4 regions of the Shigella sp. FC1967 genome follow, and region 1 is predicted to be linked to each of the others. Evidence: predicted binding sites of a transcription regulator. Region 1 holds the regulator's gene; each other region holds the start of a gene.
The links. Region 1 encodes PurR, which represses purine synthesis genes. Its sites were predicted from a motif close to CANGCAAACGTTTGCNTG; they were not measured.
Positions count from the first base shown of each region.

Region 2: a site for PurR is predicted at 1,541-1,558, ahead of purL (phosphoribosylformylglycinamidine synthase). Genes of this name have one in related genera too.
Region 3: a site for PurR is predicted at 2,408-2,425, ahead of purT (formate-dependent phosphoribosylglycinamide formyltransferase). Genes of this name have one in related genera too.
Region 4: a site for PurR is predicted at 2,520-2,537, ahead of glyA (serine hydroxymethyltransferase). Genes of this name have one in related genera too.

Region 1 is NZ_MIIZ01000585.1:870-5,645, forward strand. It holds gene sodB (superoxide dismutase [Fe]) at 1-278, shown strand, start outside; gene cydH (cytochrome bd-I oxidase subunit CydH) at 416-499, opposite strand; gene purR (HTH-type transcriptional repressor PurR) at 767-1,792, shown strand; gene punR (DNA-binding transcriptional activator PunR) at 1,819-2,721, opposite strand; gene punC (purine nucleoside transporter PunC) at 2,840-4,057, shown strand; gene cfa (cyclopropane fatty acyl phospholipid synthase) at 4,364-4,776, shown strand, end outside.
Region 2 is NZ_MIIZ01001420.1:7,535-12,310, reverse strand. It holds gene mltF (membrane-bound lytic murein transglycosylase MltF) at 1-1,375, opposite strand, end outside; gene purL (phosphoribosylformylglycinamidine synthase) at 1,640-4,776, shown strand, end outside.
Region 3 is NZ_MIIZ01000843.1:2,771-7,546, reverse strand. It holds gene htpG (molecular chaperone HtpG) at 1-925, opposite strand, end outside; gene purT (formate-dependent phosphoribosylglycinamide formyltransferase) at 1,188-2,375, opposite strand; partial or broken gene rarD (EamA family transporter RarD) at 2,501-3,413, opposite strand; gene BHE89_RS14350 (aminoimidazole riboside kinase) at 3,645-4,592, opposite strand.
Region 4 is NZ_MIIZ01000721.1:64-4,839, reverse strand. It holds gene BHE89_RS10925 (3-phenylpropionate MFS transporter) at 1-1,061, opposite strand, end outside; gene glyA (serine hydroxymethyltransferase) at 1,154-2,407, opposite strand; gene hmpA (NO-inducible flavohemoprotein) at 2,777-3,976, shown strand; partial or broken gene BHE89_RS10910 (hypothetical protein) at 4,089-4,706, opposite strand.

The sequences.
Region 1 (4,776 bases):
TTGGCTCTTTTGAAGAGTTCAAAAAACAATTTAATGATGCGGCAGCTAAAAACTTCGGTTCAGGTTGGACATGGTTAGTTAAAAAAGCAGATGGTTCGATTGCAATTGTTAACACGTCTAACGCTGCAACTCCTGTTTCAGGCGAAGACAAACCATTGTTAACTGTTGATGTATGGGAACATGCTTACTACATCGACTACCGTAACGCGCGCGTTAAATATTTAGAAGAGTTCTGGGCATTGGTTAACTGGTCATTTGTTGAAGCTAACCTTGCTTAATTGAGCTTGATAATCAAAGGTGAGTGATTCAGATTCATTTTTAGTGATAAAATAACAAAGGGCCTCGAGCCCTTTGTTATATTCAGATATTCGATAATTTATTATTTAAATTGATCGGATAATCTATAAAGCAGTGATTAGAATAACATAGTCGAAAATAAAACGATCATAACAAGCGCTGCAACTGCTGTACTCAAACCAAATTTCAGATCCGTATCCATCTATTTCTCCCTCAAAATGATTATAATACACATTTTAACCATAACCTTGTCATGGTTAATTATTATCACATATCAATATTTGTTAAAATAGCGACCAGTGCACAATTTATAACATTGATTAATACTTTCACTTTTGAGCTAGATCATACAAAATTCACAGCTAATCGCTAAATTATTGCCAGTGTTTGCCCTATGTATGACTATACTGGCAGTCAAACCACAAAATTAGATAAAAGAGACCAATGAAGGTCAGGAGTTTTCCACACCATGGCAACAATAAAAGACGTGGCAAAACGCGCAGGCGTATCAACCACGACTGTTTCTCATGTGATCAACAAAACACGTTTTGTTGCTGAGAACACACGGGCAGCAGTTTGGGCCGCTATAAAAGAATTAAATTATTCACCTAGTGCCGTTGCGCGTAGTTTAAAAGTCAATCACACCAAATCTATTGGCCTGTTAGCCACGTCCAGTGAAGCCCCTTACTTTGCTGAAGTGATTGAAGCTGTTGAAAATAGTTGTTATAGCAAAGGTTACACACTGATTTTATGTAATTCACATAATAACCTTGATAAACAAAAAGCCTATTTAGCAATGCTGGCACAAAAACGTGTTGATGGATTATTAGTCATGTGTTCTGAATATCCCGATCACCTTCTGACTCTTTTAGAAGGCTATCGTAATATTCCAATGGTTGTCATGGATTGGGGTAAAGCGCGTGGCGACTTTACAGATACCATCATCGATAACGCTTTCCACGGTGGCTATATTGCGGGTCGTTATCTTATTGAGCGAGGTCATCGTGACATTGGTATTATTCCTGGTCCATTAGAACGTAATACTGGTGGTGGCCGATTACAAGGTTTTTTAAAAGCCATGGAAGAAGCAAAAATCACAGTAAAAGATGAATGGATTGTACAAGGCGACTTTGAGCCGGAATCTGGTTATAAAGCCATGTACCAAATGCTAAATCAAAAACATCGCCCTACTGCTGTTTTTTGTGGTGGTGATGTGATGGCAATGGGTGCGATTTGTGCAGCAGATGAACTTGGCCTACGTGTTCCTTTCGATATTTCTATTGTGGGTTATGACAATATTCGTAATGCTCGTTATTTTACACCGGCCCTAACGACCGTCCACCAGCCAAAAGAACGTTTAGGTCAAATGGCATTATCAATGTTGCTTGATCGCATCGTCAATAAACGCGAAGACGCCCAAACAATCGAAGTTCATCCACGATTAGTTGAGCGTCGTTCAGTCGCTGATGGTCCTTTTATCGACTACCGTCGTTAATTCATATTTATTCAACGACCTGATTTCTAACGAAGCCACTCCTCATTTAAGGTTTGGCTATCTCCAAGATAATCTAACAACCATGTTAAAGCGGGAGATTCACTTTTATCGACCCACGTCAGGCAGCATGGGCTGTCTGGCAATGGTTGTGCTAGTTGTAAAGTAACCAGCTTGCCTTGTTTAATTAAAGATTCAGCACGGTGCCAAGGCACCATTCCTACACATAATCCCGCTAACAAACATTCAAGCCCCATATCCCATGTTGGTACGACCATCCTGCGTTGGTTATTTAGCGCCCATGTGTCACGCTTTGGCAAACTGCGTGAGGTATCTTCTAAACATAAACTTGGATAAGGCCGCATTTCATCATCCGTTAATGGATGTTGTGCTTTTGCTAAAGGGTGATCAACATGACAAACGCAGCGCCACGGCATAAAACCCATATCTCTAAAGCTATAACGTTCACCAATTGGTGAGGCTCTTGTTGCACCAATAGCTAAATCAACACGCCCATTGACCAAGGAGTCCCATACGCCATTAAACACTTCAGGATAGACATACAGTTCAATATCAGGAAAATGACGATAGAAATCGAGAATAAGTTGTTGTGTTCTTTCTGGTTTTACAATGCCATCAACGGCTATACTAAACTGACCGCGCCACCCATTAGAAACTTGTTGACAAAGATGCCGAGTGTCATTCATTTTTTTGATAACAGATCGTGCTTCTTTGATAAAAATTTTACCTGCTTCGGTTAATTCTACATCACGGTGACGGCGTTCAAACAAGGGAACGGCAAGCCATTCCTCTAATTGCCGAACAGTGTAACTAACGGCGGATGGCACTCTGTGCAATTCTTGAGCAGCAGAACTAAAACTTCCTGTTCTTGCGACTGCATCAACAACTTCTAAAGAGTATTCTGACCACATAGAGTTTATTCCTTTGAAAATTTTTCACAGCATTAACCAAATATTCCCGTTTCACAAGTAAAATAAGTCTTCGTTACAATATATAAAATGTTCTACATCACATAGCATAGAAAATAAAATGAATTCTAAAACATCCACACAATCAAAAACACCTATGAGCTTTATGGTGTACCTAGCGGGTTTAAGTATGCTAGGTTACTTAGCTATTGATATGTATTTACCTGCATTTGGTATGATGCAGCGTGAACTCGCTATTAGCGAAGGGGCTATTAGTAATAGCTTAAGTATCTTTTTATTTGGCTTTGCTGTTGCTCAATTACTTTGGGGACCACTTTCTGACAAAGTCGGTCGTAAACCTATTCTTCTTATCGGTTTAAGCCTTTTCTCTTTAGGCTGCCTTGGTATGCTGTGGGTTGAAAGTGCAACTGGCTTACTGGCTATGCGCTTCCTACAAGCTTTCGGCGTCTGCTCTGCTGCCGTTATTTGGCAAGCTCTTGTTATCGACCGTTTTGATGAATCTCGCGCTCAGCATGTCTTTGCTTTAATTATGCCACTGGTTGCATTATCACCTGCACTTGCACCTTTAATCGGTGCATCGCTATTAGAGCACGGTGGCTGGCGTATGATTTTCATGCTGTTAATGGCAGTAACGTTAGTATTAATGCTACCGACATTAATGCTAAAAAACATTAAACAAAAATCAGTCACAGATGCGAACCAATCTTCTGCTTCATTTATCACTTTACTAAAATCGCCTCTCTATACAGGTAACGTATTAGTTTACGCTTCTTGTAGTGCAGGTTTCTTTGCTTGGTTAGCCGGCTCACCCATCATTCTTGAAAAAATGGGTTATTCGCCACAGGATATCGGTTTAAGTTATATTCCACAAACTATTGCATTTATGGTGGGTGGTTATGGTTGCCGTATTTTACTGTCAAAAATGACTGGTAAAACGTTACTACCACTGTTATTAATTGGTTATGCTGTCAGTATGACCGCCTTATACCTTGTTGCTAAATTTACGGAACCAACATTAACGACTATTTTAATTCCGTTCTGTATTATGGCCGCAATGAATGGTGCATCTTATCCAATCGCGGTATCTAATGCTTTATCCGCTTATCCTGAAATCAGTGGTAAAGCCGCTGCGTTACAAAATGCACTTCAATTGGGTCTTTGCAGCTTAGCCAGTTTTATTGTGTCTGCATTTATCAGCCAACAACCTCTGATTAACACCACTGCAATTATGGCGTTAACCGCAATCCCAATGGCTGTTGGCTACTTTATTCAGCGAAATAAATCTGTTATCAAACACACGGTTCAAACAGTAGAATAATCACCACCCTCCCTTTTAGGATTTATCTTAAAAAGGCCATTTTATAAAAAATGGCCTTTTTCTTTTCTAGAGAAAAACAATTTACATCTCTATACTTGCTTATACGCTGTAATAGCGTTTTATTTATTTTTCTTTCGGATTTTGAAACATTAAACAGATTATTTGCTGATTATGGCAGATTAGTTATTTTATTAATTCTATTCGTTCAATGCATTTTGAACACAATACCATTTTAATACTGTCAATCTGCACACATCCTTTTTTAGCTTTATGTTTCAAAACCCGCTTAGTTTACGCGGAGAGTATATGAGTACATCTTGTGTAGAAGAAGGCCGAAAGACCTCCAACGATCCTTTTAAAAAGATCGCAATAGAACTGTTAGCTCACGCTGATATTCGAGTTAATGGCTCAGAACCTTATGATATTCAGGTTCACAATCAGAATTTTTATAAAAGAGTATTACAGCAAGGCTCATTAGGTCTCGGCGAAAGTTATATGGATGGTTGGTGGGATTGTGAGCGACTGGATATATTCTTTCATAAAGTTTTACGTGCTGGTCTTGAAGATAAGCTCCCACAAAACCTACATGATATTTTTAAGATTGCAACAGCCCGCCTTTTTAATCTACAAACACAAAAACGCGCATGGATGGTAGGTAAAGAGCATTACGATCTTGGTAATGACCTATTTACTGCCATGCTTGATCCTAATATGCAATA
Region 2 (4,776 bases), on a different contig from region 1:
TCTCTTTAGCTTGAAGGTAACCGACAAGGCTAAGTTGATATCGTCGAATGTTTTCAACATAACGATAAGCCTCATGACCTCTCGCATAGCCATAAGGGAGATCTGCATAATATTTCTTTTGGCTAAGTAGAGGTAATCTTGATTTTACATCTAGCCAACTGTCAGGATCGGCATTTTGTTGCTCAGTAAGCCTTCTGGCATCAAGCATATGACCAAACCCCATATTGTATGCGGCTAATGCAAACCAAATTCTTTCATCTTCAGGGATAGAATCCGGTAAGCGCGAAAGGAGATGCTTAAGATATTGCGCTCCTCCTCGAACACTCTCTTCAGGATCCAGTCTGTCAGTAACACCCATACTTGATGCAGTAGGGCGAGTTAACATCATTAATCCTCTGACGCCTGTTGGTGATGTAGCATGAGGATCCCAATGTGATTCTTGCCATGCCATAGCGGCCAATAATCGCCAATCGAAAGTATCAGCATACTTTTCAAAAAGAGGCTGATAGTTTGGCAAAATAGAATCTATCGCCGTAATAAAAGAGATAGTATCGAAGTAATCAAATGAACCTACATGACCAAAATACTTTTCTTCAAGTCTTGCTAATACATCTTCTTGAGATAATTGATTAAAGTAATCGAGCATTGCTGCATATAAGCTATTATCTTCACCTTCTGGTAGATACCATGTTAATGGACGGCTTTCAGTGACTTCAAACCCTACGGCAACATTAGGATGAATGCGTTGTTGTACTGCAACACTAATTGAATCTGCTAACACATAGGTGATTTTGCCTTCTGATAATGCCTCTAGTAGTTGAGAGGTTGTCTGATTATCTGATTCTTCCCATTCAAGCTCAGGATATTGCGTCTCTTTTAATGTTCGCAATAAACTTGCATGAGCCGAGCCGGCTGTGACAACAAGACGCCCATCTAATGTATCAAAGCTACGTGGTCTTAATGTCCCTTTACGATAAATGAGCTGTTGAGAAACGGAAAAGTAAGCAGGACCACTGCGTGTCGTCTCTAATCTCTCTTTATTATAAAGTAATCCGGCGGCGATAAAGTCAGCTTTATTATTTTCCAGATCATCAAACATTTGGTTGATATTTGTCCGCATATTAACGACAAGTTTCACGCCTAGATAATCAGCAAAGCGTTTCACTAATTCATAATCGAAACCTACGGGGTCCTTTTTATCGTTCATCGTTATCAATGGTGAAGGTATCGTACTAATTCTTAACTCACCACGAGATAAAATCTTATTTATCTGCGCTTTTTGCCTATCTGGCCATGTAATATTCAACGCGATAATCGCCGCTGAAAAAAGCGCTATGATAACGATAACAAAATAGTTTATCCTTATATTATTCAATAGGTTGGCTCTCGTTAACGTTGTTTGTTGTTGTGTGTAAAATTGTCATTTTAACATGGATAAATTTCCAGTAATCGAGCATTTTGCTTAACATATTGGCAAGACGCAACTTGATTACACCAATTAATCATTAAAACACGCTAAGTTAAATGCCGTTATTTTGTTCACGCAAACGGTTTCGTCTGGGCGGTTATTCTATTATACTAGGCGCGTTTCCCCTGAATGATTGATCAGGCTAGCTGCTAAAAGAGAGAACTCAATACTATGGAAATCCTGCGTGGCTCCCCCGCTTTATCCGCGTTTCGTATTAATAAATTACTCACTCTATGTCAGGAAAATGATCTTCCTGTACAAAGTATATACGCGGAATTTGTCCATTTCGCGAAAGTGGAAGAGCAGTTATCTGAAGATGATCAAATTAAATTACGTCAACTCCTACATTATGGACCATCATTAACAGAACATGAGCCTGTTGGGGAAATGCGAGTCGTTACACCTCGTCCAGGAACCATTTCACCTTGGTCTTCTAAGGCGACAGATATTGCTCATAACTGTGGTCTAGCCAAGGTTGTCCGAATTGAACGAGGTATCGCCTATTTTATTGAGTGCGGTACGATGACCGCCACTCAGTGGCAACAGCTTTATGGTTTTATTCATGATCGAATGATGGAAACCATTTTTTTAAATTATCAAGATGTAAATGCACTTTTTGCTGAGCAAGCCCCAGCACCACTAAAAACGATTGATGTGCTTGCGAAAGGTAAAGACGCACTAATAAAAGCTAATATCGAAATGGGGTTAGCGTTAGCAGACGATGAAGTTGATTATTTAGTCGATGCGTTTAACCGCTTACAACGTAATCCAACCGATGTTGAGCTTTATATGTTTGCACAAGCTAACTCCGAACACTGCCGCCACAAAATATTTAATGCTGATTGGATCATTGATGGTAAAGCTCAAGATAAATCATTATTTAAAATGATTAAAAATACGTTTGAGCAAACGCCTGATTATGTCATGTCAGCTTATAAAGATAATGCCGCAGTAATGGAAGGCTCTGTGGCGGGGCGTTTTTATCCCGATTCAGAAAAAGGACATTATCACTATCATCAAGAACCTGTACATATCTTGATGAAAGTAGAAACGCATAATCACCCAACGGCTATTTCACCTTGGCCAGGAGCAGCAACGGGATCGGGCGGCGAAATTCGAGATGAAGGTGCAACTGGACGCGGTGCAAAACCTAAAGCGGGCCTAGTTGGATTTTCGGTTTCTAACTTACGTATTCCTGGATTTGAGCAACCTTGGGAAGAAAATTTTGGTAAACCAGAGCGTATTGTTAATGCATTAGACATCATGACTGAAGGCCCGTTAGGTGGTGCTGCATTTAATAATGAGTTCGGTCGTCCAGCATTACTCGGCTATTTCCGAACCTATGAAGAACGTGTTAATAGCCACAATGGTATTGAAATTCGCGGTTACCATAAACCCATTATGTTAGCTGGGGGGATCGGTAATATTCGTGAAGATCACGTACAAAAAGGTGAAATCACCGTTGGTGCCAAGTTGATTGTACTTGGTGGACCATCTATGAATATCGGCCTTGGCGGTGGGGCTGCTTCTTCTATGACATCGGGTCAATCAGATGCAGATTTAGATTTCGCTTCTGTTCAGCGTGATAATCCAGAAATGGAACGGCGTTGCCAAGAGGTTATCGATCGTTGTTGGCAATTAGGTGACGATAACCCGATTTTATTTATTCATGATGTTGGTGCTGGTGGTCTTTCTAATGCAATGCCTGAATTAGTTAATGATGGCGGTCGTGGTGGTCGTTTTGAATTGCGTGATGTTCTTAATGATGAACCAGGTATGAGCCCACTAGAGATCTGGTGTAATGAATCCCAAGAGCGTTATGTATTGGCGGTATCACCTGAAAAAATGCCTCTTTTTGATGCGTTATGTCAGCGAGAAAGAGCACCTTATGCAGTGATCGGTGAAGCAACACAAGAGCGTGAATTAGTGCTCAATGATACACACTTTGATAATAAGCCGATTGATATGCCATTAGACATATTATTAGGTAAAGCGCCTAAAATGTTGCGTGATGTAAAATCGCTTAAAACAGAAGGTGAGTATCTCTCTCGTAAAGATATCGATTTAAAAGATGCGGTTTATCGTGTTCTTCATTTACCCGCCGTTGCTGAAAAAACCTTCTTAATTACTATTGGTGATCGCACGGTAACGGGTATGGTTGCACGTGATCAAATGGTTGGTCCTTGGCAAATTCCTGTTGCTAACTGTGCTGTTACTACAGCAACATTAGATAGTTATTATGGTGAAGCGATGTCTATTGGTGAACGCGCACCTATCGCATTGTTAGATTTTGCTGCATCTGCACGTATGGCCGTCGGGGAAGCGCTAACAAATATGGCGGGTTGTGATGTAGAAGCGCTTAATCGCATTAAGCTTTCGGCTAACTGGATGTCTGCCGCAGGTCACCCTGGTGAAGATGCCGGTTTATATGACGCAGTGAAAGCCATTGGTGAAGAGCTATGCCCAGCGTTAGGCATTACTATTCCTGTGGGCAAAGATTCGATGTCAATGAAAACGCGTTGGCAAGATAAAGACGGTCAAACTAAAGAAGTAACATCCCCATTATCTTTAGTTATTACGGCATTCTCTCGTGTTGAAGATGTGCGTAAAACAGTGACACCTGAATTATCAACACAAGCAGGCAACCGCTTGTATTTGATTGATTTGGGAAATGGACATAATGCATTAGGTGCGACGGCACTCGCACAAGTTTATCGTCAGCTAGGTCAGAAAGCGGCAGATCTTCGTGATGTTGAGCAATTAAAACAGTTCTTCAATGTGATGCAGCAATTGGTCAGTGATGGCAAATTGTTGGCCTATCATGATCGCTCTGATGGTGGATTATTTGTCACTCTTGCCGAAATGGCATTTACAGGTCATTGTGGCTTAAGCGTTGATATTAGTGCTTTTGATGAAGATATTTTAGCGGGACTCTTTAATGAAGAGCTCGGTGGTGTGATCCAAATTCGTGGTGAACATCAAGAGGTTGTCGAAGCATTATTTGCTGAATATGGCTTAGCGGATTGTTTACATTATTTAGGCCAAGCAACAGAAAATGACGCCATTATTATCCAAAGTCGTGAAACCGAAGTTTATAATGAAAAACGCAGTACATTGCGTCTTTGGTGGGCAGAGACAACTTGGCAAATGCAGCGTCTACGTGATAATCCAGAGTGTGCGGATGAAGAACATCAAGCAAAACAAGATCTCAACGATCCAGGGTTAAATGTGAAGTTAACGTTTGATCCAAATGAAGATATTGCTGCACCTTATATTGCAACTGGAAGCCGTCCTCGTATTGCGGTATT
Region 3 (4,776 bases), on a different contig from region 1:
CAGCTTCATCCATGATAAAGACGCGCTGCACATACAGTTTTAAACCATGACGTTGTTCACGATTCCATAAATCCCAAGGCGCTTTTGAAGGCACATATAATAAGCTTGTATACTCTTGCTTACCTTCTACGCGGTTGTGTGCCCAGCTTAGTGGATCTGCAAAGTCATGAGAGATATGTTTATAAAACTCTTTATATTCTTCATCACTTACTTCAGCTTTATTACGAGTCCAAAGTGCTTGCGCTTTATTAATTTTTTCCCATGTTACAGTGCCGTCTTCTTCATTTTTCGTTTCAATTTCAACAGGCAAAGAAATATGGTCGGAATATTTACTAATGATACTACGCAGGCGCCAATCATCTAAATACTCATCTTCACCTTCACGTAAATGAAGTGTAATTTCTGTACCACGCTCCGCTTTTTCAATATCAGCAACGGTGTAATCACCTTCGCCTTCAGACTCCCAAAAAACACCTTTATCTGCACTTTCACCAGCCGCTCTAGTGCGTACTGTTACTTTATCTGCAACGATAAACGCAGAATAGAATCCAACACCAAACTGGCCAATGAGTTGGCTATCTTTAGCTTGATCTTGTCCGATTGATTCTAAGAATGATTTTGTACCTGATTTTGCAATAGTACCGAGATTATCAATAACTTCATCACGGGTCATCCCAATACCATTATCACTGATAGTCAGAGTACGAGCTTCTTTATCAGTGGAAATGCGTACATGTAACTCACCGTTATTTTCATACAGCGCTGCATCTGATAATGCACGGAAACGTAATTTATCAGCCGCATCTGATGCGTTCGAAATCAATTCGCGAAGGAAAATTTCTTTATTGGAGTAAAGAGAATGGATCATTAATTGAAGAAGTTGTTTAACTTCTGACTGAAATCCTCTTGTTTCCTGACCTTTCATACTCATTTTTACCTCAATTAATCCTAATTTGGCGAAAAAAAATCAATATGAGTAAAAAGTGGGGATAGTTAAGCAAGTTTCAAGGGTTGAGTAAAAAATTAAGCGAATAAAAATGATTAAGTGTCTTATATGATTAAAATTTGAATCCAGATAATACTTACTGTCTGTTTTTCTCTCTGTTCTCAAGCGTATTTTATTAACGCAGGACTTCACCGCTAAGTTAAGTTCTCATCTTAGCGGTAAGTAATCTTATGTTATATCGCTATTTTTGGGCGTCATTGACAATAATAGCGTCAGCACCTGCAATTGCTTCATCCAATGCATGTTTTATTGTATCAGCATGAGCAAGCACAACACCAAGACGGCGAGAGCCTACAATTTCAGGCTTAGCAAAAAGGCGAATTTGGCGATCCGCCTTCAACGCTTTTTCAATACCAGAATAAACAATATTTGTACTATAAAGCGCGGGTAAAATAACCGCCGATGCGCAAGCACCTAATTGGCGGATCCCCCCAATGGGATAGCCTAAAAAAGCACGAACATGAAGAGCAAACTCTGATAAATCTTGAGAAATGAGTGTTACCAATCCTGTATCATGAGGGCGAGGTGAGACTTCATTAAAGAAGACCTCATTGCCTTGAACAAATAATTCAACACCAAATAAACCATAACCCCCTAAGTTTTCAACCACTTTACTCGCGATATGCTCTGCTTTAGCAAGTGCAATATCACTCATTTTCTGAGGCTGCCACGATGCTCGGTAATCCCCCTTTTCTTGTCGATGCCCAATAGGAGCACAAAAATGGATCCCATCAACAGCATGAATAGTCAGTAACGTGATCTCAAAATCAAACGGGATCATTTTCTCTACGATAACGCGCCCTTTTCCTGCTCTCCCTCCCTCTTGCGAATACGTCCAAGCCTGAGCTAAATCGTTTTCGTGACGAATAACACTTTGCCCTTTTCCTGATGAACTCATGACAGGTTTTACAATACAAGGGAAGCCGATTTCTAATGCGGCTTTTTTAAAGCTCACCTCATCGTCAACAAATTGATAGTTTGATGTAGGTAAGTGTAATGTTTCTGAGGCTAAACGACGGATCCCTTCTCTATCCATCGTCAGCTTTACAGCACGCGCACAAGGAACAACGTTTTGCCCTGCTTGTTCTAATTCAATCAGTAACGTCGTTGCTATAGCCTCAATTTCTGGAACAATAAAATCCGGTCGCTCTTGTTCTATAACTTGTTTTAATGCATCGCTATCAAGCATATTTACAACATGATGGCGATGAGCAACATGCATAGCAGGAGCATTGAGATAACGATCAACGGCAACCACTTCAATACCTAATCGTTGGCATTCTATCGCGACTTCTTTGCCTAATTCACCCGCACCTAATAACATCACTTTTGTTGCATTTGGTGTAAGAGCCGTACCCAGCACTGTCATTTTTTATCCTCGCCATTAATAAAAACCGCAACCACGCAAACGATTGCATTTCATATAGCATAACGGATTTAGCGTGATAGAAAAATAGCCAGACAAAAAAATAATCAAGCAGGGAAATAAAACAATTACACCGTTTGGCTACGTTTTCCTTTTTGAATTTTTAGATAATTAAGGCGTTTTCGAATAAGCGCTAAGATACAGCATAAAAGCCCTAACCAAATCAGCGAAAAACTCACGCCTTTTACTTCATCAAAAGCTTCATGGAATAAGAAAACAGCCAGTAAAAATTGAATGGTCGGTTCAATATATTGCGCCAATCCGATGACAGTTAATGTGGTTCGTTTAACGGCTGCGGTAAAGAACAATAATGGCAATATAGTGACAGGTGCGGTTAAAACATAATAAAAACGCGTCAGATTGTCAGCAGAAGGTAGTGCACTTTTATCTGTTATCAATAACCAAATAGTAACCCCTATTGCTAATGGCATTAACCAGAGCGTTTCCATAAATAAAGAAGTGATCACATCAAAACGAATAAATTTACGGATCAAACCGTATACAGCAAATGCGCCTCCCATCATAATAGCGAGTACAGGTAATTCGCCGTACATCCACAATTGATAGCCCACACCCGCACAGATTAAGACGACAGCCCACTTTTCTGCTGGATTCAGCTTTTCTTTAAGAAAGATAACGCCTAATAAAAATTGAGAAAAGTGGATTAATAAAATACCCTAAGCTCGCTTCTAATACTTGTTGATGTGTTAATGCATAGGTAAATGTACACCAAGAAACGGCCATCGCCATTGAGCTAAATAGACACATAAAAATAGAGCGCTTATCTTGTAAAACAGCGTACCATCGTGTCCTATTTTTAATAAAGAGTCGTACGAGTAATAAAAGAGGAATAGACCAGATCAAACGCTGAGCCAACATTTCTAATGGTTGCGCGCCAGGTAACAGCCGATAAAACAGAGGGGTTATCCCCCAAAGAATATAAGAAAAAATGGCTAATACCGCGCCCGATTGAGCCCACATTTAATGTTCCATCAATAAAAGTCAATAAGATTGAATATCATACGCTTAAAATGGGCGAAACTATATGATCAGCATCGCTGATTGCTCAAACATCAATACGGCGATAGAGATAAGATAAAAAAATCTCCATAAATAACCACTCCGAGAAAAGTCGTTATAAATGGAGAATAGGAAAATTCCATTAAGGGAAAACCGTGGTAAAAACCACAACCAGAAAAAATGGGTGAAATGTTAGAAAATCTCCCTAACATGTAAAGGCGGTTGTTGCTGAACAAAATCATGTAATTTTTTACGACTGGGTGCCGCTGCTATCGCTCCTTTTTGAGTGGTGGCTAAAGCGCCACAAGCAGCCGCTTGCGTTACTATTTTTGATAAATATGGTTCATCTTCAGCAAACCCATATTCAGCAAGCGCAGCGAGCAAACCCGACATAAAGGCATCACCAGCCCCTGTTGTATCAATACATTCAACGATAAAGGCACTAAATGCGATTTGAGTATTTGGTGTTAAAACTAAACAACCTTTAGAGCCTTGAGTGATCACTTTTAAACGAGCGGGATAATCTTCTAATTTTTTAAGTGCATTATTCAATGTCACTTCTTGTGTCATCCACGTAAGTTCATCTTCTGATAATTTTAATATGTCAGCTTTATGCGCATAATTATCAATAATTTCGCGCATTTCTTCATGATCACGCCACATTTGAGGACGCAAATTAATATCAAAACTCAGTAGTGAACCGCTTTCTTTAATATTTTTGATTGCACAATCTAAGGTTGAGCGACAAATAGGATTAACTAATGCTAACGAGCAAAAATGCAAAATATCTTTTTCAAACGCAGGCAACGATTTTTCTGTTAAAAATTGATCGGCAGACTCAGCAACTAAGAAAGTAAAATCACGCTCACCATTTTCTTGCAAAGAGACAAGAACAGTACTGGTACGGTGAAACTCATCAAATTCCATTGAACCAGTATCAACCCCCAGATCAAACAATGTTTTTTGCATAAAATGGCCGAACGCATCTTCACCGACACGTCCAATAAAACCACTTTTTTGACCCAGTTTAGCCACACCCGCCGCAACATTGACAGGCGCGCCCCCTGCGCATGCTTCATATTGCATGTTTTGCAATGGGATCAAGTCAACAACAGCGTCACCTAAAGACCAGACTTTCATAATCTCTCCAGAAGATAAGCAATTATTTTTCTTAACTATATTCTGTTTCTATGACTATTCATAACGAAGAAATAAAGATATTGCTCGTAAATCCACACTGATAACGTTAACATAATAAGATAATATGATAAAGTAAATTTCATACATCGTATTTTTTCACTCTAAATGTTATCGTTAACAACAA
Region 4 (4,776 bases), on a different contig from region 1:
AGTTTTTCATACAACCAACCAGAGACAATGGTCATGATCGCAATACTGCCGCCCATCGCTAATGCTGAATACACTGCTTGTAGACGAATAATTTCGTGCTCTTGACGTGCACTAATAAAACGCATCGCAGCTAAATGGCACACTGTAAATGTACCACTATGTAATATCTGAACAATAATAAGCGCAGGTAATGCGGTAAAACTTCCCATTAATCCCCAACGCAACAGTCCAGCAAAAGCAGAAAGTAAGAGTAGATTTCTTGCACTCCAACGGCGGAATAAACGATGGCTCAGCATAAAAACAACCACTTCTGAAACCACACCTAATGACCAAAGATAGCCAATTGTTGCGGTATCATATCCCGCTTTTTCCCAATAAAGTGCACTAAAGCCATAATAAGCTGCGTGTGCACCTTGCAATAAAGAGACACATAGCAGAAAACGCCAAACGGGACCATCTGAAATGAGTTTTATAAAGGACACATTATTGTGTTCTGCTTTTTTCACTTTACCCTGTGGCATAACTTTAGGGCGTAGCATAGATGTCAGGAATAGTGCAAATGTACTGGCAATCAATCCATAAAGAATAATGGGATGTCCAAACGCATCAATTAAAATGCCTAACAATGATGAGCTAATAATAAAAGCGATTGAGCCCCAAACTCGGATTTTTCCATAATCAAAAGGAAACTGCTTTTGCCACGTTCCGGCTAGAGAATCCCCTAAAGGCACCATTGGTGAAAAGAAAACGTTAAACCCGGTCATCACAAAGAATAACCATGCCCAATGACTCCCCATCATAAATGCAACAGTAAAAAGTAATGAAAGAAAAGCGAATAATCTCAATGCAGTGATAAGTTTTGATGGATCCTTTACCGCAGGCGTTAAAATTAGGCTACCAACAAAACGTGCGGTTAAACCTACACCCAATAATAGACCTATCATTGCAGGATCGACACCCTCTCCTTTTAGCCATATGGACCAAAAAGGCAAAAAGATACCGTATGAAAAGAAATAGGTAAAATAATCTAAGGCAAGCCACAATGTTGATGGAATAACCATCCAATCCCCCATTTTTAAGATGCAAAAAAACCCGCCAAGAACAAGTTCTCGAAGCGGGCTTGTACAACGGGTTTTATTATATCGTTACAAACTTATGCGTAAACTGGAAATTTAGCGCAGATATCCAAGACTTTTTGTTTCACTTTCTCAATGTTCGCTTCATCATTGATATTATCAAGGACATCACACATCCAACCGGCTAATTCACGAGCTTCCGCTTCTTTAAAACCACGACGTGTAATTGCTGGAGAACCAATACGAACACCAGAAGTTACAAATGGGCTACGTGGATCATTTGGTACACTGTTTTTGTTAACAGTGATATTTGCACGACCCAGTGCAGCATCTGCGTCTTTACCTGTAATATCTTTATCAACTAAATCTAATAAAAACAGGTGGTTTTCAGTTCCGCCAGATACTACTTTATAACCGCGATCTAAGAAAACTTCTACCATTGCTTTCGAGTTTTTAGCAACTTGTTGCTGATAAACTTTAAATTCTGGTTCCATCGCTTCTTTTAATGCAACCGCTTTACCTGCAATAACATGCATTAAAGGGCCACCTTGAGAGCCTGGGAATACAGCAGAGTTCAGTTTTTTATAAAACTCTTCATCACCACCTTTAGCAAGAATAAGACCACCACGTGGACCTGCTAAAGTTTTGTGGGTTGTTGTTGTAACAACATGCGCATGAGGAACAGGGTTAGGATAAACACCCGCAGCAACCATACCTGCTACGTGTGCCATATCAACAAATAAGAATGCACCAATGCTGTCTGCAATTTCACGCATTTTAGCCCAATCAACCAGACCAGAATAAGCAGAGAACCCACCAATGATCATTTTTGGTTGATGTTTTTTAGCTTGAACAGCGATATCTTCGTAATCGATTTTACCTGATTCATCAATACCATAAGGTACGATATTATACAGTTTACCCGAGAAGTTAACGGGTGAACCATGAGTTAAGTGGCCGCCTTGCGCTAGGTTCATACCTAAAACAGTATCACCTGGTTTTAATAATGCCATATAGACAGCGGCATTCGCTTGAGAGCCTGAGTGAGGCTGTACGTTAGCATAATCTGCACCAAATAATGCTTTTGCACGATCGATAGCCAGTTGCTCTACAACATCCACATACTCACAACCACCGTAGTAACGTTTACCCGGATAGCCTTCAGCATATTTATTTGTCAGCTGAGATCCCTGCGCCTGCATAACACGAGGGCTGGTATAATTTTCAGAAGCAATAAGTTCGATGTGCTCTTCTTGACGAGTCACTTCACCTTCCATTGCATTCCATAATTCTGGATCGTAATCAGCAATATTCATTTCACGTTTTAACATTCACATCTCCTGACTCAGCTAACTTCACTAAAGACAAACTCCCATTTGGGAGAAAGAATGCCATACAGTGTAAACTCTTTTTTCTTCATTGAGATACCCCTTAATGAAAAAATACGCAATCGTTTGCCATCCAATTATAACAGTACATTATTACTTTTTAACAACCTCATTTTATCCTGCGCTTATTCCTCTTTTTGAGGCACATCTCGTCTTATTTTGCAAACCCCCACATCATTCTCTAAGAATTGAGATTTTTTGTTAAAAAAATAAAAAACAGAGATTTACAAAATAATCAAAAAAGAGATAAGTTGCATATAAAATGCAATTTATAAAAATTCACAATAAACTGAAAATTTTTCAGGAGCAATTATGTTAGATGCACAAACTATCACGACAATTAAATCAACAATTCCCCTCATTGCTAGAACAGGTCCTGCATTAACTGCCCATTTTTATGAGCGAATGTTTTCTCGCCATCCAGAGTTAAAAGACATTTTCACGATGAGTCATCAAAGCAGTGGTGCGCAACGTGAAGCCTTATTTAATGCGATATGTGCTTATGCAATGAACATTGAAAACTTAGCCACCATTTTGCCTGCTGTTGAAAAAATCGCACAAAAACACGCCAGTTTAAATATTCTTCCTGAACACTATCCCATCGTTGGTGAAAATTTATTAGCCACAATTGATGAGATGTTTAGTCCTGGACAAGAAGTACTCGACGCTTGGGGTGCGGCTTATCAAGTATTGGCTGATGTCTTTATCAAACGCGAAGAGCAAATTTATCAACAAAAAGAACAAGCAAACGGAGGTTGGAGAGGACTACGAAACTTTAAAGTTAAACATAAAGTAAAACAAAGTGATGTTATTACCAGTTTTGAATTAGAGCCCGAAGATGGACTTCCTGTGACTGCTTATCAAGCAGGGCAATATTTAAGTCTTTATATCCGTAATGAACATCTTGAAAACCAAGAAATACGTCAATATTCATTAACTCAATCTTCAAATAATAAAACCTATCGCATCGCAGTAAAACGCGAAGATCAAGGCATTTTATCCAATTTTCTTCATAACCATGTTCAAGAAGGTGATACTTTACAAGTCGCAGCACCAGGGGGAGATTTTTATTTAGATGTATCACCAACCACACCAGTCACCTTAATTTCAGCTGGAGTGGGTTTAACGCCAATGCTATCTATGTTACACACACTTTCAGCTCATCAAGCTAATATTAATTGGTTACATGCGGCTGAACATGGTGGTGTTCATGCGTTTAAAGATGAAGTTAATCAAATCGGCAATCAACTTTCGCACTATCAACAAGCAATATGGTATCGCACACCACGTTCTGAAGACGTGCAAAATACAGATTATCAATTCGAAGGCTTAATGACATTAAACCAAGTGGAAGATTGGTTAGTTATTCCTGATATGCATTTCTATTTTTGTGGTCCATTGCCTTTTATGCAATCTATTGCTAAGCAACTTATTGAATTAGGTATTCATAGTGAAAAACTTCATTATGAATGTTTTGGTCCTCATGCTGTTATTACACAAGATCAACAATAGAAATACCTTTATTAACGTTCAATTTTAAATTGAAGAAAAAAGCGCTGATAAAATTATATTTACTAGCGCTTTTATTGATTATTTTACTGCTTTTTATGATTGATATTTTATTTTCAATCGCAGTAGGAATAACATGATCTTTAGCAGAAAAACCATACCAAATAACACTCGCTAAACAGAGCGTATAACCAAATAATTCACTGCCCTCTTCCACCATATTTTTAACAGCACGGTTATAATCTTCGCCTAATAATTTATGCCAAAGTATTCCCATCCCAATAAACGAGAAAACAGTAAAATACATAATAGACCCGCGACTAACATTCCATGGCTCGGATGAGTAATAAAGTGAATTAAACCTTTTAACGTTCTCTTACCTTCTCTAATTGCAACTGCAATACAAATAAACGCCACCGTTAGCGCAAACCAAACCCAAGAACCATGTGCAATCTGATCAAATACACCGTCTAACTCACGAATTAAAATACACAAGAAAAAGCCCATAATAAGCGTGAACGCCCCCCCGTTGTTCACTTTCTTGGCACGCTTTAACAAAAAAGAATAAGCAGATAATCGCGACAATAATCTCTTGACCTAATTCAGTTACCGATGTTTCAGAAATACCATTATCAAACACCAAAATATCAAGAAAGATAAATCCCGTAGTGATAGCGATTAACACTGCTGCACATAAAAATAAAGCAAGACACTTTAATAAATAATTAAACACTTTTTTTGCCCATACCTTAATGATTTTTAATATTGATGATAATAACTTTCCTTAAAAGTTATTGAATAAC